DNA from 2 places in the Desulfitobacterium sp. PCE1 genome. Region 2 is predicted to be linked to the other one. Evidence: a T-box and tRNA genes for the amino acid it is inferred to sense, from the RefSeq annotation. Region 2 holds a T-box; the other holds one or more tRNA genes.
What was found. The T-box of region 2 lies ahead of ileS (isoleucine--tRNA ligase). A T-box ahead of a tRNA ligase gene usually reads a tRNA of that ligase, here a tRNA-Ile.
Positions count from the first base shown of each region.

Region 1: it has a tRNA-Ile gene. The T-box ahead of ileS (isoleucine--tRNA ligase) is inferred to sense a tRNA for this amino acid. The anticodon was not compared.

Region 1 is NZ_KB913023.1:3,478,244-3,492,792, forward strand. It holds gene citF (citrate lyase subunit alpha) at 1-632, opposite strand, end outside; gene DESPCE1_RS0117420 (CoA ester lyase) at 666-1,370, opposite strand; gene citD (citrate lyase acyl carrier protein) at 1,444-1,731, opposite strand; gene DESPCE1_RS0117430 (hypothetical protein) at 1,984-2,271, shown strand; gene DESPCE1_RS0117435 (YueI family protein) at 2,345-2,716, shown strand; gene DESPCE1_RS0117440 (zinc-dependent alcohol dehydrogenase) at 2,794-3,924, opposite strand; RNA gene rnpB (RNase P RNA component class A) at 4,134-4,527, opposite strand; gene DESPCE1_RS23425 (hypothetical protein) at 4,596-4,754, opposite strand; gene DESPCE1_RS0117450 (Nif3-like dinuclear metal center hexameric protein) at 5,135-6,301, opposite strand; gene DESPCE1_RS0117455 (class I SAM-dependent methyltransferase) at 6,280-7,077, opposite strand; tRNA gene DESPCE1_RS0117460 (tRNA-Glu) at 7,142-7,217, opposite strand; tRNA gene DESPCE1_RS0117465 (tRNA-Ile) at 7,228-7,302, opposite strand; tRNA gene DESPCE1_RS0117470 (tRNA-Asn) at 7,313-7,387, opposite strand; gene rpoD (RNA polymerase sigma factor RpoD) at 7,497-8,681, opposite strand; gene dnaG (DNA primase) at 8,668-10,572, opposite strand; gene DESPCE1_RS0117485 (GerMN domain-containing protein) at 10,976-11,566, shown strand; gene DESPCE1_RS0117490 (deoxyguanosinetriphosphate triphosphohydrolase) at 11,722-12,711, opposite strand; gene DESPCE1_RS0117495 (4Fe-4S binding protein) at 12,826-14,172, opposite strand; gene DESPCE1_RS0117500 (4Fe-4S dicluster domain-containing protein) at 14,177-14,549, opposite strand, start outside.
Region 2 is NZ_KB913023.1:3,338,958-3,353,506, forward strand. It holds gene DESPCE1_RS0116695 (sugar diacid recognition domain-containing protein) at 1-68, opposite strand, end outside; gene ileS (isoleucine--tRNA ligase) at 370-3,138, opposite strand; T-box leader at 3,299-3,507, opposite strand; gene DESPCE1_RS0116710 (hypothetical protein) at 3,574-4,041, opposite strand; gene DESPCE1_RS0116715 (DivIVA domain-containing protein) at 4,189-4,647, opposite strand; gene DESPCE1_RS0116720 (RNA-binding protein) at 4,661-5,458, opposite strand; gene DESPCE1_RS0116725 (YggT family protein) at 5,472-5,759, opposite strand; gene DESPCE1_RS0116730 (cell division protein SepF) at 5,763-6,212, opposite strand; gene DESPCE1_RS0116735 (YggS family pyridoxal phosphate-dependent enzyme) at 6,216-6,935, opposite strand; gene DESPCE1_RS0116740 (HlyD family efflux transporter periplasmic adaptor subunit) at 7,005-7,991, opposite strand; gene DESPCE1_RS0116745 (cell wall metabolism sensor histidine kinase WalK) at 7,960-9,363, opposite strand; gene DESPCE1_RS0116750 (response regulator) at 9,367-10,050, opposite strand; gene pgeF (peptidoglycan editing factor PgeF) at 10,053-10,871, opposite strand; gene DESPCE1_RS0116765 (YlmC/YmxH family sporulation protein) at 11,026-11,298, opposite strand; gene sigG (RNA polymerase sporulation sigma factor SigG) at 11,487-12,260, opposite strand; gene sigE (RNA polymerase sporulation sigma factor SigE) at 12,386-13,114, opposite strand; gene DESPCE1_RS0116780 (sigma-E processing peptidase SpoIIGA) at 13,114-14,016, opposite strand; gene DESPCE1_RS0116785 (ABC transporter ATP-binding protein) at 14,347-14,549, opposite strand, start outside.

The sequences.
Region 1 (14,549 bases), 140 kb from region 2:
TGATCGGTAACCGCCACGACCTTATCCGCAAAGAAGGCATCGGCCACAGCGTAGGATAAGGTACCACAAGCGGCAGGTCCGCCCACTCCATTGATATTTCCATAGGCGTCGGCTGTGGGAGCTGCAATAAAGGCTACATCAATATGAAGGTCCCCGCTTTCAATCGCCCGGGGACGTCCTCCATGGCTCATAAACACGGCGGGCTTTTGCAGGAAACCCTGGGAAATAGCTTTAGCCACAGGCCCAGGGGAAATATAGTTGACGGAAATCTTAGTCACGATTCCCTTTTTTATATACTCCACAAGGGGCTCGTGAATAGGGAAAATCCCTGTTGCCGCCACATGGATATCTTTGACTCCACGTTTGGCGATAGCAGCCATTACCTGGTTAAGGACATAATCCCCATTTCTTAAATGATGATGAAAGGATACAGTCATCCCATCCTGGATTCCCACTTTATCCAGAGCTTCTTCAATAGTGGCCAGCAGCTTCTTCTCGCCGGGTTTAACCGAGCGCAAAGTCACTGAAGCCTTAGCCCGTTCACCATAATTGGCAAAGGCCCCCATGAATGGTCTGACTGTTCCGTAGCCTTCTATGTAATCCGGGATCTCTCTTCCAAGGTTATTCTTCATAGCATTTTCTTCCCTTCTCTAGATCCTTTTGTATCAGAAGATGGTATTCAGGGTATCAATCTGGCGGCCATCCAGGGCTAATTTGCCTGTAAAGCCCAGTCTTTTCGCCGTTAAGGCATCCTTCTCCAAACCCTCGTTATCATTGCTATCAGTAAAACAGGTATCGATGGCATGGATACCAGCTGCCCGGCAGGCGATGCCCACTCGGCCACGGACATAAAGAAGTTCATCCCCTTCTTTTGTGCGTTTTGCTCCAAACTCGGCCATGAGACCCTCGGCATTAAGCCATACCCCGGTAACCCGGGGAGAAATCCTGATAAGGGTGTTCATAGTCTCTATACCAAGAGCCGTTTCCAGGACAGGAATCAATTCAATACCACCCTTAAGAAATCCCTCTTCACTTTCTATAGCCGCAAGTATACTATCCACTTGTCGGATGATTTCCGGATTGGCCTTAGGGATAACCAGCGCCCCCGGCTTTACCCGGGGGATACTCTCCATATCCTTTTGCCCTTCTTCTGTGTCCAGAGGATTGATCCGGACCATGACCTCGACCTTAGAGTAGTCCAAGAAGCTGAGTGCTTCTCTGACCAGATGACGGGCACTATCCTTTTCTTGGGGAAGGACTCTTTCTTCCAAATCGAACAAAACCACATCAGGTTCAAACACAGGTGCATCCTGCATGCTTTTCGGACTGTTTCCGGATAGTATCAAAAGGCTTCTTCTTCTCTTCATCATTAAAAGCGTCTCCCTTCATAAGAAAACCCTAAAAAGCTAAGCTAAACATCGTTTCAAAATCAGGCTATAAAAATTAATCACGCGTTCCAGAAGCAAGCGCCCTTTCCAAAGCCGTCTGAACTCGTGCCCGAATGGTATAGTTCAAAGCGCCTTTGTCCTGGACTTTAATGATGACATCATCCACATCCATTTCAGACACCTTGCCTCGCACAACTTCCTCGATTTGTTTACCGAATTGCTTGAAGATGACTCGTTTGGTTTCTAATTGAATTTGAACTCCACCTTGGTCATTGGGCATCACTGTCACCAATACATCGTTGGATTCCAGTGCCCCTGCCTGTGCCGTAGTGCTGATCTTCATAGAAATTCCCTCCTTACACCTCTTAAGTATTGCATGCTCTTGCCATCATTTATGCAATATGTGCGCACTATCTTTTTTAAGTGTAAACCTGTCATTCCCACTTTGACAATAGAATATAGGTTTTCAGGAAGGTTCGCAATATTTCGAATATCTAAATTCCGGAGACAGTTCTCTGGAACAAGTGTATAATTTAAGAATGAGTTCTATGAAAATAAGCATGAACTGCATACTATTCCCCTAGGAGGCGTTTGTGTGAGTATCTTTGAAGCCCTTATGCTCCTTAGTTTTGGAGCCGCATGGCCTTTTTCCATTTACAAATCCTATATATCCCGGTCCATGGAAGGAAAAAGCCCTTTCTTTCTCGTTATCATCATCTTCGGTTATATCGCAGGCATCCTGCACAAGCTCTTTTACCAGTATGATCTGGTCATCTACCTTTATATACTGAACCTTCTTATGGTCTCGGCAGACTTTCTTCTCTACCTTCGCAATAGCCGTCTGGCTAAAGTCCATCGCAAGATTTCTGAATCCATCATTTAGATTTCCTATAGAAGAAGGATAATCAGGGCACTCTATAGAAGGTTATTTATCCTGTGTAAGGGGGGATCTATGTATGAGTGAGAAGCAAAGCGAACTCGAACAACGTCTTATGGTGGGCCTGCACGGAACGCCTGAACTCAAACAGCATGAGAAAGTGCAGCACCTTGGTCAGTTCCGCGAACGGATAATACGGTTGCTGACGAAAAACCAAGTGGAGGATAATCATGTCTATCCCGAAATCGAGGAAGCGCTTAAGGACCCTCGTGCCATACGCCTTCTCCTTAACGGGGATTTGGCTTATAGATATCGTGATAAATATATAAAAATCGCTCGCAAGCACAGCAAGCCTTATACTGTGGTCAATGACCCCAGCCTTAAAGGCAACGCAGGTTTAGTCGTGGTCGCTGACCATGCCGTGGATGTAGATAAGATTGAGGTTAAGTAAAAATCAAGGACGGCTCAAAGCAAAAAAACTTTGGTCCGTCCCTTTTTATATTAAGCTTTTGAGTTAAATCTCCATTCCTATGGTTTCAACACAACTTTAATACAGTTATCCTTTTTCTCATCAAAAATCTCATAAGCATGTTCTCCTTTATCCAAAGAAAGCCGATGAGTAATGATATCCGTTGCATCGAATCGGCCTGTTTTGATTAATCCCAAGATAGAATCCACATAGGAGTGAGCCGGACATTGCCCCATCTTCAAGGTGATATTCCTGGAGAAGAAATCCCCTAGAGGAAATAGATTGTACTTTGACCCATAGACACCTACCAAAGCTACGGTCCCGCCTTTTCTTACCGCTTGAGTGGCAATCTCAATGGCAGATTTAGATCCCCCCTGGAGTTTAAGCAAGGTCTCGATTTTCTCTAGGGTGGATGCTTTTCCATCCATACCCACACAGTCGATAACCACATCCGCACCTCCGCGAGTTATCTCCTTAATATACTCTCCAGTGTTGTCGTGGTCCTCAAAGTTAATAGTCTCCACCCCGTAATGCCTATAGGCATGATCCAACCGGTAGCTAATGTGATCCACAGCAATGACTCGTTTGGCCCCCTGGAAAATGGCCCATTTGATAGTCAATAGACCTACCGGTCCACACCCCAGAACTACCACTGTATCACCCTTTTTTACCCCACCGATTTCCACTCCCCAGTAAGAGGTCGGTAGGATATCTGTTAAGAAGAGGACCTGCTCGTCGGTTAACTCCTCCGGAACCACCCTGGGTCCCACGTTAGCATAAGGAACTCTCAGATACTCTGCCTGTCCTCCATCATAACCCCCAAAGGTGCTGCTATAGCCAAAATACGCTCCCGATTCCACTTCCGGGTTCGCGTTATCACATTGACTCCATAGGTCATGCTCACAGTACCAACAATGCCCGCATGCGATAGGAAAAGGAACGATGACCCGTTCTCCTTTTTTGACCTTATAGACATCCTTGCCTACCTCTTCCACGATACCCATGGTCTCATGGCCAAGGACAAATCCCTCAGGCATATTAGGGACCATACCATGAATAAGATGGAGATCCGAGCCGCATATGGCTGTGGATGTAACCTTGACAATGATGTCGTCGGGTTTTTGTATTTCCGGGTCCCCTACATTCTTGACCTTCACATCTCGAACTCCTTCATAGACGATTGCTTTCATATTAATTACACCTTCCAGAAAGATAGTTGCACATAGCTTTCTCCCGCTGGCGTGGATCTATTCAAGACCTAAACTTCTGCGCCTTAATATTTATACCCATACCAATTAAGCATGCCAATCAAGCATGCCAATACAAAAAAGCCCTCCAGCGTGAAATCTCACGAAGAGGACTATTTTCGAAAGTTTTTAAACTCATCGGTCAAAATGCAGTGCAAAGCCAATCTGTAAGCCGGGTTCTGTACCTTCCTTTCAGAAGGTGATGATCATCTATCTAGGACCGTTGTTACCAACGGCCTCAAGCGACCTTACCCGGAGACAAAAACGGGCCGTTTCATAGTCTCCCTATTCGGTCTTGCTCCAAGTGGGGTTTGCAGGGCCAGCCTGTCACCAGGCTGCCGGTGAGCTCTTACCTCACCTTTCCACCCTTACCTACTCGAAAAGTCAGTCTCAGGGACCAACTTCCGCTATCGGCGGTATATCTCTGTTGCACTGTCCTTAGGATTTCTCCCACTGGGTGTTACCCAGCACCTTGCCCTATGGAGCCCGGACTTTCCTCAGAAGCAACCTTTCGGTTCTTACTTCCGCGACCATCCAATTGGCTTTGCTTAACTATCTTACTTGATTCTGACCTTTTGGTCAAATAGATTTAAATGGATTGATTTCCAACCTACTTAGCTTTTGGCAAAACTCTTTTGTGGTTGACGCATTTGTTCCATTTCAGCATCAATATCCATCAGAGATGTAAGCAACTTTGCTTTATTCTCGGGACCTTGAGAGAGTTGTTTCAAAATGCGGTCCCGTTCTAGACGTAAAAATTCTGTACGGCTCATAATGTAGTCCCCCTTATATTTCCATTCCATATACTTAATGCAGTGAAAACAATGAATTGTTATTAAAGGAAATTTTCAGTAATTACACTTTAGCATGCTTTCGTATTTAAATCCGTGATTCCAATCACTCTATTAAAAATACCCAGACAATACTGCTTTTCTTTTTATAACATTTGGAATAACTTCGACTTCCTTACGACATTATTCTACAACAAAAGACTTTGTGTGTCAATAATTTATATTCAGAATAATCCCTCTTTTCTTGCTGATAGAATGCTTCGCATTTTGCTATTTATTTCTTTTTAGTTATAAGCAATTACAGAAGATTTTCGAGTTAAAAAAAACACTTCTATTTAACAATAGAAATGCCTTTACAAAATCTAAGTATTCAGCGTTCTCCATGGATTTTTCATTTTTTCACTGATGATCACTTCAACCTCTGCCAAAGCTTTTTCCCCTTTTAAATACTCTGCCAAGGCCTTCACCATAGGGATTTCACCCCAGAAGTGCCCCATATCCATGATGGACAGTCCTGCTTCAAGAGCATCTAACGCTTCATGATGACCCACATCTCCGGTGATCAAGAGGTCGACCCCTTTGAATAGTGCTTTGGAGATAAAGCTCCCTCCGCTCCCATTGACAATGGCTATTTTGCGAAGAATCTGCTCAGGACTTCCAGAAATGCGTACGGTAGGTTCCTCTGCCAAGGAGATAGGAGCAAGTTTTTTTAAATTCGTAGGGAGTTTAAGAGAAAAACTACCCAGACTCTCGGGCTCTTTTAAATAACCCATAATACCATAGCCCCGGCTTGCTCCCGTGTTATAGAGAGGGATTAAATCATAAGCGGGCTCCTCGTAAGGGTGTGCTTTTTTCAAAGCTTTCACCACGCGGTCTATGCGGTGCTCAGGGATAATGCTCTCCAGCCTTATCTCCTCTACTCGCGTCAGTTCGCCAATCTCACCGATGATGGGCTGAGCCTCTCCCAGAGGCCGGAACATTCCCGTTCCTTCTCCGGCAAAGAAGCACTCGGCATACTCAGAAGCATGGGGGCCGTCTGTGATCCCTTCCCCAACCCCTGCTTTCACGAGAGCCTGGCGAACCTCCTCGGCATGGTCTTTAGGAATGAAGGCAACCAATTTAACAAGCTTTTCTGTATGTGATATTTTAAAATGCTCCATCTTTTCCAGCTCTAAAGCCCTTCCCAGACTCCAGCTGGAGGACAAGGAAGATTGGTCCAAATTAGTATGGGCTGCATAGTAGGCGATTCCCGATTGAATCATTTGGATAGGTAATCTTGCTCCTTGATTGTCAGAGCGGAGATTTTTCAGGGCTCTAAACAGGATGGGATGATGGGCTATGATCAGTTGTACATCCTTTTCCCGGGCTTCCTGCAGGACTTCCGGAGTAGCATCCAGGGTTACCAGAATTCGCTCTACAGGGGCAGCAAAATCCCCCACCAACAGCCCTACATTGTCCCATTCCTCAGCCCAAGCCTTGGGGGCAATCTTTTCAATGGTTTGAGCAATTAAACCAACGGAAACAGGCATTTTTCCAACTCCTCCAATACTTTGATGGACATGACGTACTCCTGAATGCGCTTTTGCACTTTCTCCTGGTTGGACTTTTGCATTTCATGGTTAGTTCTCCGCAGTGTTTGTATCTGCTCCAGTATAAGCACTCTAAGTTCTTCACTGGGAGAATCTAAAGCAAGGGGACCAAATTCCCAGATCCACTTTGTAAGAAGGCTTTCACTCCACTGGGAATCACCCAACGCCTCACAAACCCGATCCTGCCACTTTTGTACTTTGCGCTGCAGCTCCTCCAAGGCATATCCTTCCCGACGCGAGAAATGCATCACCCCATAGATTCGGCCTTCTTCAGCTACATACTCTTCTTGCTTCATCTGCCAGCCTGCTTGCAGCAAGGTCAGGCGCACTTTCCCCTCAGCTCCTTGAGGTTGGAGAATGAGGTCATTAACCTGAGACAAAACTTCCGGCCGGGCGGCAAAAATCTCCAGCATCGTATTCCCGCCCATTCCGGCTAAAGTGAGAGTATCCACTTCCCCTACCTGAATGGACTTTAATCCATCTCCATACCGGACATCAATGACCGATTGCAACCCTCGGCTTTCGATAGCTGAGCAAGCGGAGCGATAAGGTCCCTCATGAACATCCACTGCCACAGCCTTTATAATCTTTTTATTCTCCCATAGGAAAATCGGTAAATAAGCATGATCGGTCCCGATATCCCCTAGCCGGGAACCTTCAGGAACAAATGCCGCCACACATTGAAGGCGTGGTCCCAAATTTACGGAAACAGCCATAGGTTAACTCCTTTCAACAAAAATAGCGAGATGCTTAATACATCTCGCTACATTCGTTCTTAAGTGGTGACCCGTACGGGATTCGAACCCGTGTTACCGCCGTGAAAGGGCGGTGTCTTAGGCCGCTTGACCAACGGGCCATTGTTATAGTGGTGGGCCCACCAGGATTCGAACCTGGGACCAACCGGTTATGAGCCGGCCGCTCTACCGCTGAGCTATAGGCCCAATAAAAAAATGGCTCCCCGAGCAGGACTCGAACCTGCAACCTACCGGTTAACAGCCGGTTGCTCCACCATTGAGCTATCGAGGAATGCCCTTTGCAGAGTTTATTATACGAGATTCGTATTAGCTAGTCAAGCTTATATTTGATGTTTTTTTGTTCTAAATAGTGAGAAGCCTTTGACCTATCCCCTTGGTTCTTATTCAAGGTAATCCTTAAGCTTCTTGCTGCGGCTGGGATGACGAAGTTTCCGCAGGGCTTTGGCCTCAATCTGACGAATCCGTTCCCGAGTTACGCCGAATTCCTGGCCTACTTCCTCCAAAGTCCGGGTACGACCGTCATCAAGACCAAAACGCAAACGCAGAACCTTCTCTTCCCGGGGAGTCAGAGTCTCTAATACTTCCTCCAGCTGTTCTTTTAACAGGATAAAGGAAGCCGCCTCCGAGGGCGCCGGGGCATCCTCATCAGGAATGAAGTCCCCTAAGTGGGAATCTTCTTCTTCTCCAATGGGCGTCTCTAAGGATACCGGCTCTTGGGCAATCTTCATAATTTCCCGGACCCGTTCTACTGAAATATCCATTTGAACAGCAATTTCCTCGGGGGTTGGTTCACGTCCTAATTCCTGCAGGAGCTGGCGTGATACCCGAATCAGCTTATTGATGGTTTCTACCATATGCACAGGAATTCGAATAGTTCTTGCCTGATCGGCAATAGCTCGAGTAATAGCCTGGCGAATCCACCATGTGGCATAGGTTGAGAACTTAAAGCCTTTTACATAATCAAATTTTTCCACAGCCTTAATCAGTCCCAGGTTACCTTCCTGAATCAAATCCAGGAAAAGCATCCCCCGGCCTACATAACGTTTGGCGATGCTGACAACAAGACGCAAATTGGCTTCTGCCAAACGGCGTTTAGCACTTTCGTCCCCTTGTTCCATGCGTTTGGCCAGTTCAATCTCCTCTTCTGCCGTAAGAAGGGGAACTCGACCAATCTCTTTAAGGTACATACGGACAGGATCATCAATCCCTACCCCTTCGGGAATGGAAAGATCCACATCCACATCCACCTCTTCCTCAGCATCAGGGTCATCCACATCGTCGGGGATTTCATCAGTGGCCTTTTCCAATGCTTCCACTTCACCCGCTTCAGGAATGATATCAATCCCCATCCGGCCGATCTGTTCATACACTTCGTCAATCTGTTCGGCTGTGAGCTCAATTCCTTGGAGGGTATCCATGATCTCCCGGTAGGTCAAAGAACCTTTTTTCTGGCCTTTTTGTATCAGTTCTTTCACCGCATCGACCTTTAATTGGTCATCATTCATAGATTCCCCTCCCTTCTTGGTTTCATTTTTCTGTGTGCTCATGACCTTACTTTTCGCCACTTCTCAACCGCTCTCCTATCTCTTTTAACAGGGCTAAAGCACCTGTCAAATCGCCGGATTTTTCTAATTCAACCATTCGAGCCTGAAGCTCTTCCACAGTTTCTTCTTCATTTATCGAACGAATCTGTTTAATACAATCATGGAAAAGTCGTTCTGGATTAGATAGCTCCATATCTTCCAGCATGAGTTGGGCAACCTTGCTTTGCAAAGCGTCGGATTCCATACTGGGCATAGCTCCTTTTCCAATACAGCGTGCTTTTTCAATATAATCAAATATCTGCTGATGATAAGCTACCTTCCAAAATCCCTCTTCGAATTGTTCCTTGAATTCTGAGACAGGAATCAATTGTTCAAGCAAAAGACGTAACAGAACTTGCTCAGCTCGAATCACTCCATCAGGTACTGATGCTCCAGTTTGAGTCGGATTTGCACACCTATTGATATTATCCCTTTTTTTTACAGAAATATCCTGTTTGTTAGGAAATAATTCCTCTTCAGAGGCCCTTTTCGAAGGTTTTCGGTCAAATCCTGCAATTTCCGCTTGAACCCTATCTAAAGTTAAACCCAACTCCAGACTCAGAAACCGCTCATACCCTTCCCGCTCCACAGGACTTTGCACTTTTATAATATCCGAGGCTAATTCACGGACCAATTCTGCTTTCTCCGGAGCCGATAGAGTTGGTTTCGTCTTGACATGGACCTGATATTTAAACTGAATATAGGGCTCTGCCTGAGCTAACGCTTTATTAAATTCTTCCACTCCGAAGGTTTTTAGGTATTCATCCGGGTCCTTAGCTCCGGACAGACTTAAGATATCTACCCGAAAACCCATATCCCGCAATAGTTCACCCGCTCGAAGTGTTGCTTGAGTTCCAGCCTGATCCGAATCATAAACGATCACTACCCGCCCAGTGTAGCGATGGATCAATTTTGCCTGATCCCGGGTTAAGGCTGTTCCCAAAGAGGCTACTGCGTTTTTGAAGCCTGCTTTTTGTAAGGCGATAACATCCATGTAACCTTCTGCCAGAAGAGCGAATCCGTGTTCCCGGATCCCCTGGTGAGCTCGGTGCATTCCATATAAATGATGTCCCTTGTTAAAAAAAGCAGTCTCTGGTGAATTCAGATATTTTGGTGTAGAATTATCTAAAACTCGCCCTCCAAAGCCAATGGTCTTTTGACGCGAGTCAAGTATTGCAAAGATTACCCTTTTCCGGAAACGGTCATAGAAGCCGCGGGATTTCCCTTCCGAATGGTCTCGTTCCAAGGCAAGTCCGGCTTGAGCCAACTCCTGGGGGTTTACTCCCCGGGCACTGAGTGCCTCAATCAGTCCGTCCCATCGTTCGGGAGCATACCCTAAACGAAATTGCTTTATGGTCTCTTCATCTATCCCTCGCTGCTTAAAGTACAGCCTTCCAGGCTCTCCTTCAGGTTTATGCAATAGGACTTCATGAAAATAACCCGTTGCCCAATCGTGAATCTCTTCCCAACGACGTCGACGGGTTTGTTGTTCTTTCTCACGGGGTGAAAGCTCTTTCTCCGGGAGAACAATACCGTGTTTTTGAGCTAAATGCTCCACCGTTTCGACAAAATTCCAGTTTTCTTTTTTCATTAAAAAAGAAAATACATTACCACCCGTATGGCAACCGAAGCAATAAAAAATCTGTTTATCCGGGGTTACCGTAAAACTCGGGGTCTTTTCCGAATGAAACGGACAGAGGCCTAGGTAATTCTTCCCTTTCCGTTGAAGTCGTACATATTCGGAAATTGTATCCACGATATCGGAACGCAATCTGACTTCTTCAACGATTTCCTCAGGAATTCTATAGTCCACTGATTGTAATTCGCCACCCCTATGCCATATTTTTGACAGATTGTCAAGATAATAATACATTTATTGTTTCGCCAAAAAACTCAAGAATCCTCTTTTTCACTTTCGTAAAGCATAACTTCGTTGCATACTTTCCTCCTGCATAAGTGCAACTAGGCAGCTGTCTGCGCCAGAGGCTTGCCACCAGCCAAGTTTTCTATAAAATCTTTCTTTAAAATCAGACTTTTTTGGTGTACAATATATATTCTAGATATATTTAGGGTCTATAAATATTATTCTACCTTCCTTAACTATTTCCTCCTTCATTTCGACTTTTTCTTTCCTTCTTACCGCCAGCCGCGGCTGATCGCTTTTCCTCCTCTTCTTTTCGTGCTAAAATGAATTAATGGCTAATTTTTATACATAGATGAGTCAAGTCACAACATTATGCTAAACTAAAAAATGACTCAGAAAGGTGGACGATCCTATGTGTAACGCTAAATTCCGCTCTTTGATTATCGCATTTTCCATATTCTTTTTAACCTTTGGCTTAGTAGGCTGTGGATCCGATGACACCACGAAGAATACTCCTCCCTCTCCCCCTCCTGCCAATGTAACAGATCCCCAAAACCCTGACCCAGTTGAACCGGCTCCTACGGAGACTGTGGAGGTTACGATGTATTTCCCTACATCGGATGCGACAGGGCTGGTCCCAACTGACCGGACGGTAAACGTTGCAAAAAAATCGAGCGAGGAAGTCATTGCTGAGATGTTCAAAGAGTTCGCGAATCCCCCTTCGGGTTTGGTGGCTCCCCTCCCCAAAGAAACAAAACTTCTGGATGTTAAGATTAAAGACGGTGTCGCCACCATTAATCTGTCCAATTCCTTCAGAGAAAATTTTGAGGGGGGCGCCACAGGAGAACAGATGGTCCTTTACAGCATCGTCAACTCCTTAACCACCCTTAAGGATGTGGACTCTGTAGAATTCCTTTTAGAAGGGGAACTGAAGGCTGCTATTCTCGGCGGTTTGGATACTTCAACCCCTGTAACGGCCAATGAGAGTTTAATCCTAAAATAAAAGGTTCTTACTATTATCCATCAACAAAGACATATTAAAGAATGTTTAAGGGAGTGTCGCATAAACTACTTTTTTAAAGTAGTTGGCGATGCTCTTTTTCCATAAAAAAGGTCTGTCTTACGGCGACAGACCCTTGATTATTTTTGCATAAATTCTTAATGTCTGGGAACTAGGAAGTTTTGAAAGAGATCAATGGCATAATTATCGGTTAGCCCGGAGATATAGTCCACCACGGCTTTGACCGCATCTCCATCAGCCCAAACAAGGTATTCCTGAGGGAGAAACTGTAGGTTTTTCATATAATAATGGAATAAAGCCTGGACAACGTATTCACCTTTACGCCGCTCTTCACGGAGGGCCTCGCTGTTATAGACTCGTTCAAACATAAACAGTCGAAACTCCTGCATAGCCTCTGTAACAGGGCGAGATTGTTGGATAGAGGTTTGATTCTGTGAACTTTCGATCATGTCCACCACCATAGTGGTGATCATGCGGCTGGGATTATCCCCCAAAGTAGACACCACCTTCTCGGGGAGCTCTCCTTTGTGAATGAGCTCTGCCCGTAAGGCATCATCATAATCGTGACAAAGATAGGCAATACGATCCCCTGTCTTGACGATCTGCCCCTCGAGGGTATAGGGGATTCCTTTTCCTGTATGATGAAGCACCCCATCCAGAACTTCCTGGGTCAGATTCAGCCCTTTTCCCTCCCCAGAGAGAACTGTGAGGATGCGAACGGATTGCTCATTATGTTCAAAACCTCCGATAAGTTTGACGATGGCCTCCTCTCCCACATGGCCAAAGGGAGTATGCCCCACATCATGCCCGAGGGAAATGGCTTCGATGAGGTCTTCATTTAAGCGCAAACCTCTGCCAATGGTGCGGGAAATCTGTGAGACTTCCAGGCTGTGGGTCATCCGCGTCCGGTAATGATCCCCCGCAGGTGCAATATAAACTTGCGTCTTATGCTTAAGCCGGCGAAAAGGCTTACTGTGCAAAATACGATCCCGATCCCTTTGGAACTTGGTCCGAATGTCACACTCCGCTTCTTCCCGCGATCGTTTAGCCTCACTGCTTTTAGCAGCATGAGGTGAAAGTCGCTCCCATTCTTCTCTTTCTGTACGGATCCGAATATTTTCCGCCATACTCACTCCTCCTTTGAGGCTGGGTCAATCTCTTATATTATAGCATGAGGTCTGGACATAAATATAACCTATAAAAAATCCGTGTAATTTATTACGCAAGGAAACATCTATCTTTTAAAATAATCCGATGTTTTGCAACAAAGCTCCAATAATCAGTATCCATAAGACGCCAATTCCGGCGGCCAGGATCTTATCCGATGAAATCAACAGAGACGTTTGCTGCGCTTCTTCTTTTAGGCAGCCGGCACACTGTCCTGGGCACCCCTCTTCCCTTTTATCTGATTTGGAGGGGATAGATTTCCGTCCTAAAATAGCGCTGGCCTTTCGTTTGCACAGGGCTGTGAAATCCAAAAATGCGCCTACAGGACAAAAGCAACGACACCAAAAGCGGAGGATAAAAATGGAGAAGAGCAAGATGATCCCCATAATAATCCACTGAGAAGTGTTGCCGTCAGCATCAAAGAACACTGAAAACGGTTCATAGCTGGCTATCCCCGGGTTGTTTAACAATAAAGCCAATAATGCAGCCAGCCAGAGAAAGAACCAGCGGCTTTTTCGGGCTATCGTAACGAGCCTGGGATGCGGATGATAGTTGGCTAAGTTCAAGGCCCTATAGATTCCTTCTTGAACAGCTCCGAAGGGGCAGAGCCAGGAACAGTAAAAATTTCTGCCCCAAAACAACGTAATCAGGAACACCCCGATGACCATTACATACCAGATGGGACGTTCTGAAAAAGTCGGCATCTTGAGAGCGATAATACTCATATAATTGCCGATGGTCAAGGAAACGTTCTCCATGAACCCTAAAACAAAGACCGCTGCTACCAATATCCAGGGTCTAAGCTTCTTCATATTGCGGGAGGAAGCGAGAATGGCAAGAGCCAGCATAAGAACGACGAGACCATCCTGCCATTGAAAATGGAAGGTTTTTAACGGGGGAACCTTTAATCCCAGGTGATTTTCTCCCACTTGGTACATCCCTTTTTCAACGGCCAGCATCATCCCTTTAGCAGTTCGTGTGGCTCCACTGACAATATCGATATCTTCATGGGCTTCTAAGGGTTCGGAGACCGTTTTCCCCAGAAAATTTTCCGGATAACCGGCTACCAGGACCTTCTTTAGATAAAGAGGAGTTTCGGAATCATCCAATAGTACCGCATTGGCAATCTTTCCTTCCTCACTCACTATGGTTAGCATAGTGATCGGCCCGCCATAACCGGAAGCGCTGGAAATCACCCCATAACTTAAAAATGTCCCCTCCTGGTTATATAAGGCATAGCTCTTATAGGCGCCCTCCACCTCTTTAAACTGGCTTGCCGACGGTTCTCCTTGCTGCAAAAGACCCAAGAGATCCTGCTTATTGGTACCCTGTTGATAAATAAATGTCATGAGCAAGAGAAGGCAGGCGAAAACAATGACGCCTGTCTTCCCTTTTGCTTTATTGAATTGAGTATTAAACATTGTTTTACACTAACTTTCCGAATAGTTTTTTGCGAACATCTGAGAGTATATCCTCTTCAGAAGGCTCTTCCTTACACCAGTAACACAGATCATCCTGACTAGTGATGGTTTCCGCTTCACAAATCCTACATTTTCCGACCGGAGCTTTAAATATGGACTGCTCCTTGTAAGGCTGAGCATTGGGTTGTCGATCCCGGAGAATAGAGCGCGTAGGACAAGACAGCATGCATATGCGGCAATCTAAGCAGTGCCCACTGGTAAAGTCATGAATACATTCCTTCACTTCCACTCGAATCTTCAAGGCTTGCGTAGGACAATACCGGGCACACATCCCACAGTTAACACATTCCATACTCATTTGGATAGATGGCCAATAG
Region 2 (14,549 bases):
CCATGAAACCCACTCTCAGAATAAATCAAGTCGACGATCCGGTTGGCCAGATTCTCTGTAAGTCTCATTCTCTTCACTCCCACCTCTGCAGGTCAATAATTTTTCAAAATTTTAGAAGAAAACATCAAGTGAAATTTAGTACCTGATCCTAAAAATTATGTAAATAAACCCATTGCTTTTCATTACTAAATATAATACTAAGTATTCAAACTATTGTCCATGGATTTTACCTTAATAATAAACGTTATCCTTTTAGATACATTAAACAAAACTCGACCGGTGCCACGAAAGTTCCGATAGCATAGATAAGACTTGAGCGGATTGTACCGCCCAAGTCTTAAAAGTAGAAATATTAAAGAAAGGCTATTATTAGAGATGGCTTACAACGGAAGCACAGCGGGGGCATAGACTAGGATGTTCTTGATTCTCTCCAACACCCGTATCGTAAATCCAGCAGCGTTCACACTTTTCCCCTGCTGCTGAATTCACAGCTATACCGAAATCCTCCAAGTCTTCTGCCATGATGACACCCTCAGGTTTATCTTCTCCTCCGCTATGGATTTGAACTGCTGATACGATGAAGATTTCCGACAGATTGGGAATATCTCTTAAGAATCCTTCCAGTTTAGCATTGGGATACAGATCTACTTGAGCTGTCAAAGGATGGTTGATCAATTTATCCTGACGGGCTTTTTCCAAGGCCTTCGTTACTTCTGAGCGAACCGCCAACAGGGTTTCCCATTTTTGCTCCAGCGCTTCATCCATCCACTGAGGATCAACCTTTGGCATTTCCTCAGTTTGAATAGGGGAACCGGCGGGCACCCCTGGAACATAAGACCAGATCTCATCCGCCGTATAGGTCAGCACCGGTGCAATCAAGCGTACCAGAGCATTCAGAACGTCATAGAGTACGGTCTGGGAAGCACGGCGCAGGGTAGAATTCTTTCCTTCCACATAAAGACGGTCTTTAACGATATCCAGATAAATGGCACTTAGTTCTACGGCACAGAAGTTATGCACCGTATGGTAAACCCAGTGGAATTCGTATTTTTCATACCCCTGCAGCACCCGCTCGGTAACTTTACCCAGCTGCAGCAAGGCCCAGCGGTCAATCTCCGGCAAATCCTTATAATCCACCCGGTCCTTGGTCGGATCGAAATCATTAAGGTTGCTCAGCAAAAATCTTAAGGTGTTGCGAATCTTGCGGTAGGCTTCGGACATCTGTTTCATAATCCGTGGTGATACCGCTACATCGTTCTTATAATCGGCGGCGCACACCCAGAGTCTTAAGATATCCGCCCCCATCTCCTTAGTTACCTGCAGTGGGTCCACTCCATTGCCCAGGGACTTGGACATTTTGCGTCCTTTTTCGTCCACCAGGAAGCCATGGGTTAGAACTGCCTTATAAGGAGCTTTTCCATAAGCGGCTACCGCTGTGGACAAGGAAGAATTAAACCAGCCCCGGTGTTGGTCCGAGCCTTCCATATACAGGTCGGCGGGCCAGGTGAGCTCCTTCCGTTCCATCAAGACGCTGGTATGGCTGGTTCCGGAGTCGAACCAAACATCCATGATATCTGTCTCTTTGCGGAAGGTTTTACCTCCGCAGGGACAGGTGAATCCTTCAGGCAAAAGCTCTGCAGCGGGACGGGCAAACCAGGCGTCGGACCCTTCCTCACGGAAGATATCCTGAACCTTAGCAATGGTCTCATCGGTAATGATCTCTTTCCCGCAATCTTCACAGTAGAAAATGGGAATGGGAACACCCCAGGTCCGTTGCCGGGAGATACACCAGTCTCCCCGGTCAGCTACCATGTTATAGATACGGTCCTTGCCCCAGGAAGGAATCCACTGAACCTTGTCGATTTCCTCGAGGGCCGCTTTGCGGAATCCGTCGATGGAAGCAAACCATTGTTCTGTGGCCCGATAGATAATGGGGTTATTACAACGCCAGCAATGGGCATAGCTATGCTTTATTTTATCCTCATGAACCAAGGCATTGAGACTTCTTAGATCTTCGATAATAACCGGGTTCGCTTTGTCCACCTTCATGCCCGCATAGGCCCCGCCTTCAGCGGTGAACTTCCCTTGATGATCCACAGGGCAAAGTACGGGAAGCCCATATTCTTTACCGACATTAAAGTCATCTTCCCCATGTCCGGGAGCGGTGTGAACGCAGCCTGTTCCTGCTTCCAGGGTAACATGTTCACCCAGAATGAGTACAGAATCCCGCTCAATGAAAGGATGCTTACAGATAACACCTTCCAGCTCTTTGCCTACGAAACGCTTTTCCACAGGGAGCTCAAGCTGCCAAAGGGAACGCAAGCTCTCCAGCATCCCTTCCGCGACGATCCAATGCTCCTTCTCCACTTGAACCTGAGCATAACTGAACTCCCCATGCAAGGTGATGGCCAGGTTAGCGGGCAAAGTCCAAGGAGTAGTGGTCCAGATGATGACAAAAGTGTTTTCATCCGTAAGGACCCCTTTCCCTTCCTTAACAGGGAACTTGACATAGATGGCATCGGAAGTCTTCTCAGCGTATTCGATCTCCGCTTCTGCCAGAGCCGTCTCACAAGAGGGGCACCAATACACCGGTTTTAATCCTTTATAGATGTACTTCTTGCGCGCCATTTTGCCAAAGACTCCGATTTGTGCAGCTTCATACTCTTTTTCCAGAGTTATATATGGATTTTTCCAATCTCCCCGGACACCTAGCCGTTTGAACTGCTCCCTCTGAATACCGATGTATTTTTTGGCATACTCTTTACACATCCGGCGAAATTCCACGACAGAAACAGAATGGCGATTAACACCTAATTTCTTAATCACCTGCTGCTCGATAGGCAGACCATGAGTATCCCAACCTGGAACATAGGGGGCATCGAAACCCGCCATGGTTTTGTATTTGACAATAATATCTTTAATCACTTTATTCAAAGCATGGCCAAGGTGAATATCACCATTGGCGTAAGGAGGGCCATCGTGAAGAACAAACTTCGGCCGTCCTGCCCGGGCTTTTTGCACCGTTGCATAGATATCTTCCTCTTCCCATTTCTGCAAAATTTCCGGTTCCCGCTGAGGCAGGTTTCCCCGCATGGGGAAGTCTGTCTCAGGCAAATTCAGTGTATTCCGGTAATCCATAATCAAAATTCCTCCCAATCTTAGTCTTTGTTCCTTGCTATACGCGGCCTTAGAGGTGTACGTTCACCCCAGCAGCTTTACCTTTCATCCTCTGCCGGCGCCACCCCACCGCATCCATAAGCCATGGGAATCCGGTGGATATAAAAAATCCCGCACCCAAAAAAGGGACGGGATATCACTCGCGGTACCACCCTTGTTGCCATATTCCATGGCCACTCGGAGGTCCTTTAACGGGGACTAGGCGGAAAGCTTACTCTTATTTCAGCACTTCACTCTAAGGGGATACTCCTTGATTTTCCTCACAGGCTTTCACCATTTCCTGCTCGCTTTAGAGGTTCCAGCAAGGACAGTCCTTATCAACGCTGTTCTATATGAAAATTGTTTAGAGTTTATGAATGATACTTATAGAATATAATGCCCAAAAAGGATGGGTGCTTAATCATTTAACACCTTACGAATGATGGTTACAAGTTTGGCCTGACCTTCCAAATCAACTGGCTCTCTCATAAACAGGCAAAGAACGGGAACTTTCTTCTCTTTCCAAGCCAGGGTTGTTTGATTGAGATCATCCCTGTTTAAGTTTAGTTGATAGGAGTCTGCCTCAGAGGATAAACCGACGACCACACCACGCTGCTCCATTTCATCCAAAGCATGAAAGGCACGGTCCAATAAGTCATCGCTCCCAGCCATGAGGATGTCTCCGTCTCGATAAGGACCAGGTTCCGCTTTACCAATATAGATGACCTGTACTTCCTCTTGATTCTTCAAAGAGTCCGGCGAAGAGGTTATCTCTATTTCGTGGCGACCTAACTTCCCTGTGAAAGAACCTTGCTCCTCTTCATGTAATCCTAATCCCTGCACAAGAAAGTCGGAGCCAAGCTCCGAATACAAAATGCACTTCATGCGAAATCTTCTTCCCCTTTAAAGAAAACTTGGCTTGTGCCAAGCCTGCATAGGCGCAGGCAAAAGCCTTAGTTGCACTTATACTTTTTAAGTGCAAAAAATGTCTAGATTTAATTCTAGCACAATCACTCATTGTTTCGCAAGCATTCAAGAAACACGATCTTTTTCAAAAGCTTCCGCTAAGTCAAGTTGGGCGAGCAAAAAGGATTTCAATTGGGTGCGTATCATTTCCCGGCGCTTTTGTAGCCCTTCAATCTCCTCGTTCACTTGATCAAGCTTCTTCTGAGCCTCGTTCATGCGCTTAGCTTTCTCTTGTTCAGCTTCCTTCACGAGGAGCTCAGCCTCATGCCGTGCCGCTTGCTTCACATCATCGGCAGTCTGTTGAGCCAACACCATGGTTTGCTGCAAAGTGGACTCCAACTGCCTATACTGCTTTAACTCCGCTTCCAGACGCTGAACTTTGTCTCTCAGCTCAAAATTCTCAGCATAGACTCCCTCGAATTCTTTACTGACGCTTTCTAAGAACTTATTCACTTCCTCGGTGTTATAGCCGCGAACCCCTTTGCGGAACTCTTTATTTTGAATATCGATGGGAGTTAATGCCATAATTATCCTCCTCTTAGTGCTTATGAGGTGTATAAAGTATGATGTTCCATGCAATTCTCCCCTTGCGGGTCTCTTGAAACTCGATTAAACGCATACGGCCATAACCGCGGCAGGATAGAATATCCCCAGGCTTCACTTCCATATCAGCTTTGGAAACCAGCAGATCATTCCGTTTAACTTTCCCCTGTTGAATAAGCTCCTGAAGCACAGTGCGGGAAACATTAAAACCGCTAGAAGCCACCGCATCAATACGAGAAGATGCGGCTGTAATACGCCGCTCTTTCCCCTGTTCCACCGAAACCTCTACATCTCCCTCCACGGCCTCCACACGAATCCGTTCCCTTCCCGCCTTATCCCATTGGCTAAGAAGAAAATCGGAAATATCTTGGGCAACGGCAACAAGGCAACTGTGTTCAGTGAAACGTATATCCCCGACAACTTCCCGTTTCAGGCCCAAACCTATTAATGAACCTAAAACCTGCCGATGTTCAAGCTTGCCCCGGGGATCAACCGGGGTCGCCCGCAAAGTTCGGATCTCACTGGGGATGTTATCCAGGACATCAGCATCCTCTCCGATGAGAAACCGCACTCTTTCTGAATCGGGAAAGCCACCCTCCGGTCGAAAAGCAAGACCTTCCCGCCGCAGAATCCCCTCCAGCCAATTGCCCAAAGCCTGTCCGAGAAAAGGAGTCCATACCGGCTTTGCCTTTTTCAGAGCCTCATTACACAAATCCAGCAAATGAGCCCCTTCCAGTTTTTTCTCCTTTTCTGTCCAAAAACTCAGGACACTGCGATCAATACCATATCCCATAGGATAACCACCCCTACCTCATCATTAAAAGTCTGAATAATCCCGGCAGCAGAGCGGAGCGAATAATCATGATCGCAAAATAGGCAAGAATCGGCGAAATATCGATGGAGAAGCCTCCCCCCCCGAACTGAAAACGCCGAAAGGGCTTTAACAGCGGCTCCGTAATATCGTAGAGCATACGCACAAAAGCATTATAGGGCAAATTGGGAATCCAGGATAACAAAGCACGCAGAATAATAGCGTACATAAGGATCATCAGAACCGTATCCGTGACTTGATAAACGAAAAGTATAATAATCACTCCTTATTTTGTGAGAGACCAGAAGAAGCCCTTCTCTTTAAAATCATCTTTCATCTCTCCGGAGATATCCACATTGTTGGGCACAAAGAGAAAGATGCCATTGCCGACTTTTTGCATATTACCACCTAAAGCATAAGTAGCACCGCTGACAAAATCCACAATCCGCTTGGCCAAATTGCGCTCGGCATTTTCCAGGTTGACGATAACTGGACGGCGGTTCTTTAATTGATCGGCGATGTTTTGAGAGTCTTCAAAAGCCTGAGGTTCTATGACCACCACTTTGATTTGTTTTTGAGTATGAATACTGACCACCTGGGCTCCTTTGCGGCTGCCGCTCCCTCTGGTCTCTTCGCGAATCTCTTCCTTCTCCTCTTCTTCTTCGAAATAATCGTCCTCATAGTCTTCATCCGCGAAACCCATAATACCAATAACTTTGTCAAATAACTTAGCCATTGTTCATCGACCTCCTTTAATATACTCATTGGTGGTATCTATTCGTTCTCCAAAGATTTGTCTTCCTACCCGGATTATAGTGGACCCTTCTTGAATGGCCCACTCAAAATCCTGACTCATCCCCATGGATAGTTCTTTGAGGTTCACATGAGGCAGGGTCTTCTTCTCCAGCCGCTCCTTGAGCAGACGAAGTTGCCGGAAAAAGCCTTGAGTGTCCTCAGGTGAAGCATTTAATGCCCCGATGGTCATCAATCCATACACCCGAATATGCTTATAGCCTGCTGCCTCCGTCAGGAAATCCTCCACTTCCTCTTCCAGCAATCCTGCCTTTTGGGAGTCCCGGGCAATATTAACCTGGACAAGTGTGGGCCAGACAATATTCCGCTGAGCTCCTTGACTTTCCAGAGTTTCTAACAGGCTAAGCCTGTCCAGGGAGTGAATAAGGGTGACCCTCTCGTCAAGATACTTTACCTTATTGGTTTGCAAACGTCCGATTAAATGCCATTCACAATCCTTCGGAAGTTGTATTACCTTATCCTGCCACTCTTGAACTCTGTTCTCGGCGAAAAACCGCTGTCCTGCTTCATACGCCTTTTCAACTGTCCCGACGCTCATCGTTTTACTTACTGCCAGTAGTTTTATTGCGGATGGATCCCGGCCGCTTTTCACGGCAGCCTGATGAATCCTCTGCTGTACAGCAGATAGATTTCCAAATATATCCATTTCTTACACCGTCCATCTTGTTTCAATTCTACAAAGAAGGCTTGTTTCCTGCCTATTTTATAATATAGGTCAGGATTGAGAAACATTTTTTAGATTCATGATTAACCCGTCTATCCCCATCCGGGGATTGGTGATGACGGGAATTCCATGGGGCAAGTTCTCAACACAAATGACCTGGTCGTTTTGGTCCAGGATTTTTACCTTACGGTACTGAATTGCCCCTTCCTTAACGATATAGACCCCTTGCTCTTCCCCTTTAATCCATAAACTGCTCTTAGGAATAAGCACTCCGCTGACTGGGGGCCTTTGTACAAGGGAAATATCCTGAAGCCTCTGTCGGCTGGTCCCATTGATATATTGGTTAAATTGGACAACCAAACCATGGGGTTCATCCAAGAGCCGCAAAATCTTAGCATTGTAGCTCTGATCATTGATGATCAACTTAATGCTCTTCCCCACCTCATACTCATCTGGATCAACCTTAATCACCGCCACTGTAGGCTTGAGATTATTGACGATCTTACCGATGACTCTCCCTGCTGCAACGTTGCCGCTGTTCTGAGGGGGTTGTACCTCCTGGTCTTCCTGAGCTGTGGATAAATCCTGGGTTGGTTGAAGAATTTTACCCACATCCATAGCCAACAGATTTTCCGGTGTCAAATAAGTTTCCAAGCCATCAATCACGGAAAATACAATCCCACCACTGGGTGCATAGATGGGATGAGCCGAAGGAGAGGTCTCCTGTCCCAATGCCAGCCCTCCGGACTGAATTCTGGCGATAAGGTCCCCCTTGCGTACTCTTTCCCCTTCCTTAACCAAAAACTCCGGTGTTCCTGCACCAGGCGCTTTAAGCAAGACCTCTTCATTAGCAAAAACTGCTGAAACGGTCTGGAGATGTTCAATACTCCCCTGCCTTGCTATATCAACCTTAAGTGATCCCGTTAGGAAGCTGGAACGGTAAACCCATCCTAGAGAACCTAGGAGAAGAAGAAGAAAAACTCCTACGCCAAACACTCGAATAACCTTATAAATTCCCCTCCTTGGACTCCTCTTCATTCTTTTTCTCTCCATTTCCCGTTGGTAATTCGCAGATAAATACCGAGCCTGACCCCAGTTCAGAGGCCACCGTAATTTTTCCTTTGACTCCTTCGACGATATGCTTGACGATACTTAAGCCCAGCCCTGTTCCCCCTTGTTCCCGGGAGCGGGCCTTATCCACTCGGTAAAAGCGTTCAAAGATCCGGGGCAGGTCCCCTTCTGGAATCCCACATCCTGTATCGCCGAATTCTAATAAAATCTTTCCGTCATCATGAAAAGCATGTAACCACACTTTTCCTTTCACTGTATATTTTACAGCATTTTCCATAAGGTTGAGAAGTACCTGGCTTAATAAATCTATTCCTATACCAACTTCCGGCAGATCTCTGGGGATTTTAATTTCCAGCTCGATTTTTTTGGCCTCAGCATAAGGCTCAATCACCGGACGTATCTTCTCATAAGCCTCTTGGACTTTGCTCATGCCCTGACCCGAGTCCTGTCGTTGATTTTCGATTCGGGAAAGAGTGAGCAACTCATCCACCAATCGCTGTAAGCGCAACGTCTCCTTATGGATGATATTTAAAAAACGCTCCCGCAAGTGAGGCACGTCCGACGCCCCATCCAGCAGAGTTTCTACAAAGCCCTTAATCGAGGTTAAAGGGGTTCTCAGCTCATGGGATACATTACCGACAAACTCCGTCCGAAGCAGCTCCAGGCGGCGAATTTCCGTAATGTCATAGCACACAATCACTGCCCCCTGAGAGCGGACCTTCTCTCCGGTTATAGGACTGACCTGTGCCCGAATAATAAGCTTGGAATCGGTAACCAGCTCGATTTGGCCGGAGATACCCTTTTCCAAAGCTTGAGTCACAAGGTCTTCCAGCTCCTCAAACCCGTATAATTCACTAAAGTGTTTATCCCGGACAGCCTCCTGCTCTCTGCCGAAAAGCCTTTCGGCCGCACGATTGAGCAATACAATACGTCCCACATGGTCCAGGGAAATAACTCCTTCCTGCATACCGGCAAGAATGGCCTGGATCTTCTGAGCTTCTTGTCGATTGTTCAACATGCTGAGATTGACTTGCTGACCCAAGTTAGTAATCGCTCTCGATAGGGTTCCTAATTCATCGGAATCCTCTGGATGATGGGCTGGCCGAAACTCCTCTTGAAGAATCCCTGCAATCGCATCATTAATTTTTCGGATTCGCCTTTCAAATTGGGAAGCAAAGAAGAAAATTATTCCCCCGGGGAGAAGAATCGCCAAAACTATCGCCAAAACATCGATATCCATACGAATCCCTGTTTGTACTTGAGCACCCAGCCAGAAAAGCAGTATTGAAAGGGAATTAACCAACAGATAAAGACCTAACACAAGCCACTTAATCTTCATGTTCTATCCTTTCAAACGATACCCAATACCGCGCAATGTTTCGATATATTCAGGATTAGAAGGGTCTTTTTCGATTTTTAGTCTGAGATGCCGCACATGGACATCCACTGTTCGCGTATCTCCAGCATATTCATATCCCCAAATTCGTTCAAGAAGCTCATCCCGGGTGTAGACTTTCCCAGGATAGGCCGCCAGGACACGCAGTAATTCAAATTCTTTCGGAGTTAATTCTATGTGCTGTCCTCGAACGGATACTCGAAAACGGTCCAAATCAATATGCAGATCCTGCCGAACGATATCGTTGTTCTCTTCGGAAGGCTTTATCCGCCGCAGCCTTGCCCGGATTCTTGCCACGAGCTCCCGCGGGCTAAAGGGTTTCGTAATATAATCATCGGCTCCGATCTCCAGCCCCAATACTTTATCTATCTCTTCCCCTTTTGCTGTCAGCATAATGACCGGCAGATCGGCAAATCTGGGCATCTTGCGGATTTGATTCAATACCTCAAGACCGCTTATGCCAGGAAGCATAATATCAAGGACTAAAAGCTCCGGTTGTTTCTCCTCAAGGATATGTAATGCTTCAGAACCGTCCGAAGCGATCAATACCTGGTAGCCTTCTTTTTCAAGGTTAAATTTAAGTAGTTCTTGAATTGGTTCTTCATCATCAACCACCAAAATTACGGCCACAATTATTCCTCCCTTTTCGGTAACCGGCGAATCCAACCTGCCATCCGTCCTGTATGTGGACCCTCAAGGCGATGAGAAAAGAAAGAGTCCGTATGACATGCTGTACACTCCCGGGCTATCCATAGCCTTTCCCGGGGTATCCCCGCTTCCCTCAACACCATCTCATTGGCAGCCTTTATGTCCAGTAGTGCATGTCCACTTCTGCCTGGTCTTATAAAAGGCATCTGGGTAAAGTTTTTGGCAAACTCGTCAATAACCCGTTCATCCACTTCATAACAGCAGGGCCCAATACTTGGTCCGATAGCTGCCCAAGTCTCATCGGGTTCCCCTCCCAGGCGTTGAAATTCCTCCAGGATCTGACCAACGATCTTCCTCGAAGTTCCTTTCCATCCGGCATGAGCAATTCCTACAGATTGAAGGCGGGGATGGTAAAAGAACACAGGAACGCAGTCCGCAAAAAAGGCCATCAGGCCGGTATGGCACATCGTGTACAATCCATCGACCCCGACAATCGCGCTATCCAGGGACTCGCTTCCTCGTCCCCCGTCCTCTTCTTTAACCTGGTGAATCCTTGTTCCATGGACTTGTTCCCCAACAGCAACCTGGGATGGATGAACATCCCATTCCTTAAACCATAAATCACGATTGATCTGTACTTTATCGGGAGCATCCCCAACATGGAGCCCCAGGTTCAGGCTGGCATAGGGTGATAAGCTTACCCCTCCCCAGCGTGTAGAAAACCCAATCTGAATCCCCTCCGCTTCCCAGCAGGGAATGGTAAGATAGGTTAGGCCTTTTCCCTGACGCCAACTCCAAGTCATCGAATTACCCCCATACGATTCTCAATTTTAACTATACCATAAAGTTCCGGGGGGATGTACTCCCCAAAAGTCCTATCTTTATACGATTTAAGCCTTCTGAAGGCTGCATTGCCCTTCAGAAGGCTTTCTCTATCTCTACAGATGTCTATTGCCATTACCGACGGTCGTCCACCAGGGAATTGAACTCCGGCAAATCCGTCGCATCCACTAAAATGACATCCACCCCGATTTTTTTAACCCGCTCCCAGGGAACAAGGATATCCTCCGTCCGTCCCCCAAAGAAACCCCAGCTCCGGGAGGCGCCCTGCACTACGATCCCTTTAATGGAACCGCGTTCAAGGTCCAGATCCAGGTCTTTAATAGGACCTAACCGGCGACCGTCTTTAATATTAACTATATCCAGTAAGCGCAGCTCAGAGATCCGCATCCACTATACCTCCCCTCTCTCCATATATATTCCATGGAAAGAGGGTTTATACTATGGCTGCTATTCTTCCTTAAAATTAACATATATTGCTCAGGTCAGGTCATTAGGCCACTATTTTCGAGTCTTTTTCAGGACTCCGTTTGCCTCAATGCAGGTACGTTTCACCCCCTGCTGGTGCCGGCGCCCCTTCAGACATACTTGCGCATATGCCCCAGAGCCGCCTTCTCCAAACGGGAAACCTGGGCTTGAGATATCCCGATCTCATCGGCTACTTCCATCTGAGTCTTGCCATGGAAAAAGCGCAGAGACAAAATAAGTTTCTCCCGTTCACTCAGACGCCGCAGGGCTTCCCGTACGGCAATTCCCTCCAGCCAACTGTTATCGGAGTGCTTCTCATCCCCGATCTGGTCCATCACGAAAATGGGATCTCCCCCATCATGATAGATGGGCTCGAACAGAGAGATGGGTTCCTGAATAGCATCCAGAGCAAAAATCACTTCTTCCCGGGGAAGAGTGAGTTTAGCCGCAATTTCCGACACCGTTGGTTCCCGGGAACACTCATTAACCAGCTGATCCCGGACTTGGAGCGCCTTATAAGCGATATCCCTAAGGGAGCGGCTGACCCGAATCGGGTTATTGTCCCTTAAATACCTGCGAATCTCTCCGATAATCATCGGGACAGCGTAGGTCGAGAACTTGACATTCTGGCTTAGATCAAAATTATCAATAGCCTTCATCAAACCGATACAACCTACCTGAAAGAGATCATCCACATACTCTCCGCGATTGGTGAATCTCTGAATCACACTGAGAACCAATCTTAAATTACCATAAATCAACTTCTCCCGAGCTTCTTTTTCCCCGCTTTGATAGGCAACAAACAATTCCTTCATTTTTGCGCTACTAAGAACAGGCAATTTTGAGGTGTTCACTCCACAGATTTCTACTTTGTTTAAAGCCATTTGAGCACCCTCCAAGCCGATTTCTCCTCTGTGAGGATAAGTCAACTAAGCTCAGATAGAGTCTAAAACTCCACTGAAGCAAGTTTCCTTTATTCTTGGAAGAGTATGCCCGATGGAGTTGAAACTTATTCCAAACGGATAAATTCTTTCCTCAAGCGACGAATAATCCGTTTTTCCAGCCGAGAAATATAGGATTGGGATATCCCCAGCCGATCGGCAACTTCCTTCTGGGTTTTTTCCTCACCATTGTCCAAACCAAAGCGCAATTCCATAATCAGTTTTTCCCGATCCGTCAGTCTGGCCATAGCCAAATGCAAAAGCTGACGGTCCACCTTCTCTTCCAGCGGACGGGAAATAATATCGTTTTCCGTCCCCAATACATCAGAAAGTAAGAGCTCATTGCCGTCCCAATCAATATTTAAAGGCTCATCAAAGGATACCTCGGTTCTCGTCTTGTTATTGCGGCGCAAATGCATAAGGATTTCATTTTCGATGCAGCGTGAAGCATAGGTAGCCAGCTTAATTTTTTTCTGAGGATCAAAGGTGTTGACCGCTTTGATCAGCCCAATGGTTCCAATGGAGACCAGATCCTCTATACCTACCCCCGTATTCTCGAATTTGCGGGCAATATACACCACCAAACGCAGGTTTCTTTCGATGAGGATATCTCGGACACTCACATCCCCCCGTTCAAGGCGTTCTAATAATTCCCCCTCTTCATCCGTGCTCAGGGGGGGAGGCAGGGCTTCACTGCTCCCTACATAATAGATTTCCCGCCAATCGGTAAACTTGGCTATAATCATTGATTTAATTTTCAATACCCATAATTTGAAACGTTCTACTATCCTTCTCATCAGCTTTCCTCCGCTCCTCGAACATGCTCTGAGTGCAGCAAGGCCTGATAGGCTCTATCCGGACTAAGAACCTGCTGCACGAAAGCTAAGGTTGCTTTCATTTCTTTCGGTTCCGGCAAGGATGTACAAACCACCCTTTGGGGCCGGATACCCAGAAGCCAGCTTCTATGCCCTACTCCCTGGTAAGGGATAAAGGCACATTGTTTAATCCACAAAGAATCGGACTGCCAAAGCCAAGGCCAGGGATCGTCCAGATCCCGCCAGGCTCCTTGCAAAACCGGGAGCAGCTCTTCCGGCATCCCGGCGACCGCTGCTTCCTCTTCGACTAAAATTACTGGGTACCCGGTCAAAGGATCCCGCAATTGATTCCCCGTATCCAGCAAGGCTTTCACCCTGAAGGAATTCCCTTTACCCATATCAATCTCAAGGTCATAGATAAAGGATTGTTGCCGGGCCGCTGAACCTAGAATTTGATGCCACGCTTTTTGAGTAAACCACCATAATCCTGCAACCAAGGGCAAAATCCAAAGATTCTTCAGCCCAATCCGCAAAGAACCCCCTATCCTGCCGTCGAAGCTGATCCAGCCCCATAAGGCGTAGACAAGCCCACCCAGTCCGGCTGATAAGACCCAAAATATCAGGAGAGTCTTGAAATATAGCCTAAATCCCCGATAGGGATAGGCCAGCCAAACCATCAGCCAAGGAATAAAATATTTGCTCAAATCAAAAAGCAACGAGGCTGGAACATAGGCAGATAGAATGACCGGAATTTCTCCAGCGATTACTCCCGCCGCAATTCTCTTGCCTCGAAAGGGAAGATTCGATAGTCGGGCAGCGAGGATTAAGAGCAAGGCATCCATACTCCCATTCACTAAAAGATCAAGATCCAAATACCTCTCCATGACTCATTGCAGCCCTTTCAACCATCTCTCCCAAATTATACCGAAGATGGTGAATAAAAGCTGTCGTAATAGGTGGGAATATTTAGGAAAACTATTGCGACTGGTGACGCATAATCGCGGTTAAGCAAACTTCAGCAGGTTAATAATTTCCATCATCCGATGGTGCTGCAATAGCGACATAGGGGCTTGAGGATAATCGACAGACGCCAAAATTGCTAAAAGGGGTGGAACATTGAATTGCCAGGCAACTCAATGTTCCACCCCCAAAGCCATACCATAATACAATCCTCAGATTAGTCCAACACGACCTTACCTTAAACAAATGACTTGTTATATTCCTAAATATGCTTCTTTGATATGTTCATTGTTCAATAGTTCCTGACCCTGACCTTCCATGATTACCCTGCCGTTCTCCAAAACATAGGCCCGGTCGCACATGCTTAAAGTCTTGGCCACATTCTGCTCGACCAGCAGAACAGTGACACCCTGTTGATTGATTTCTTTTACTATATCGAAAATCTGGCTTACCAACA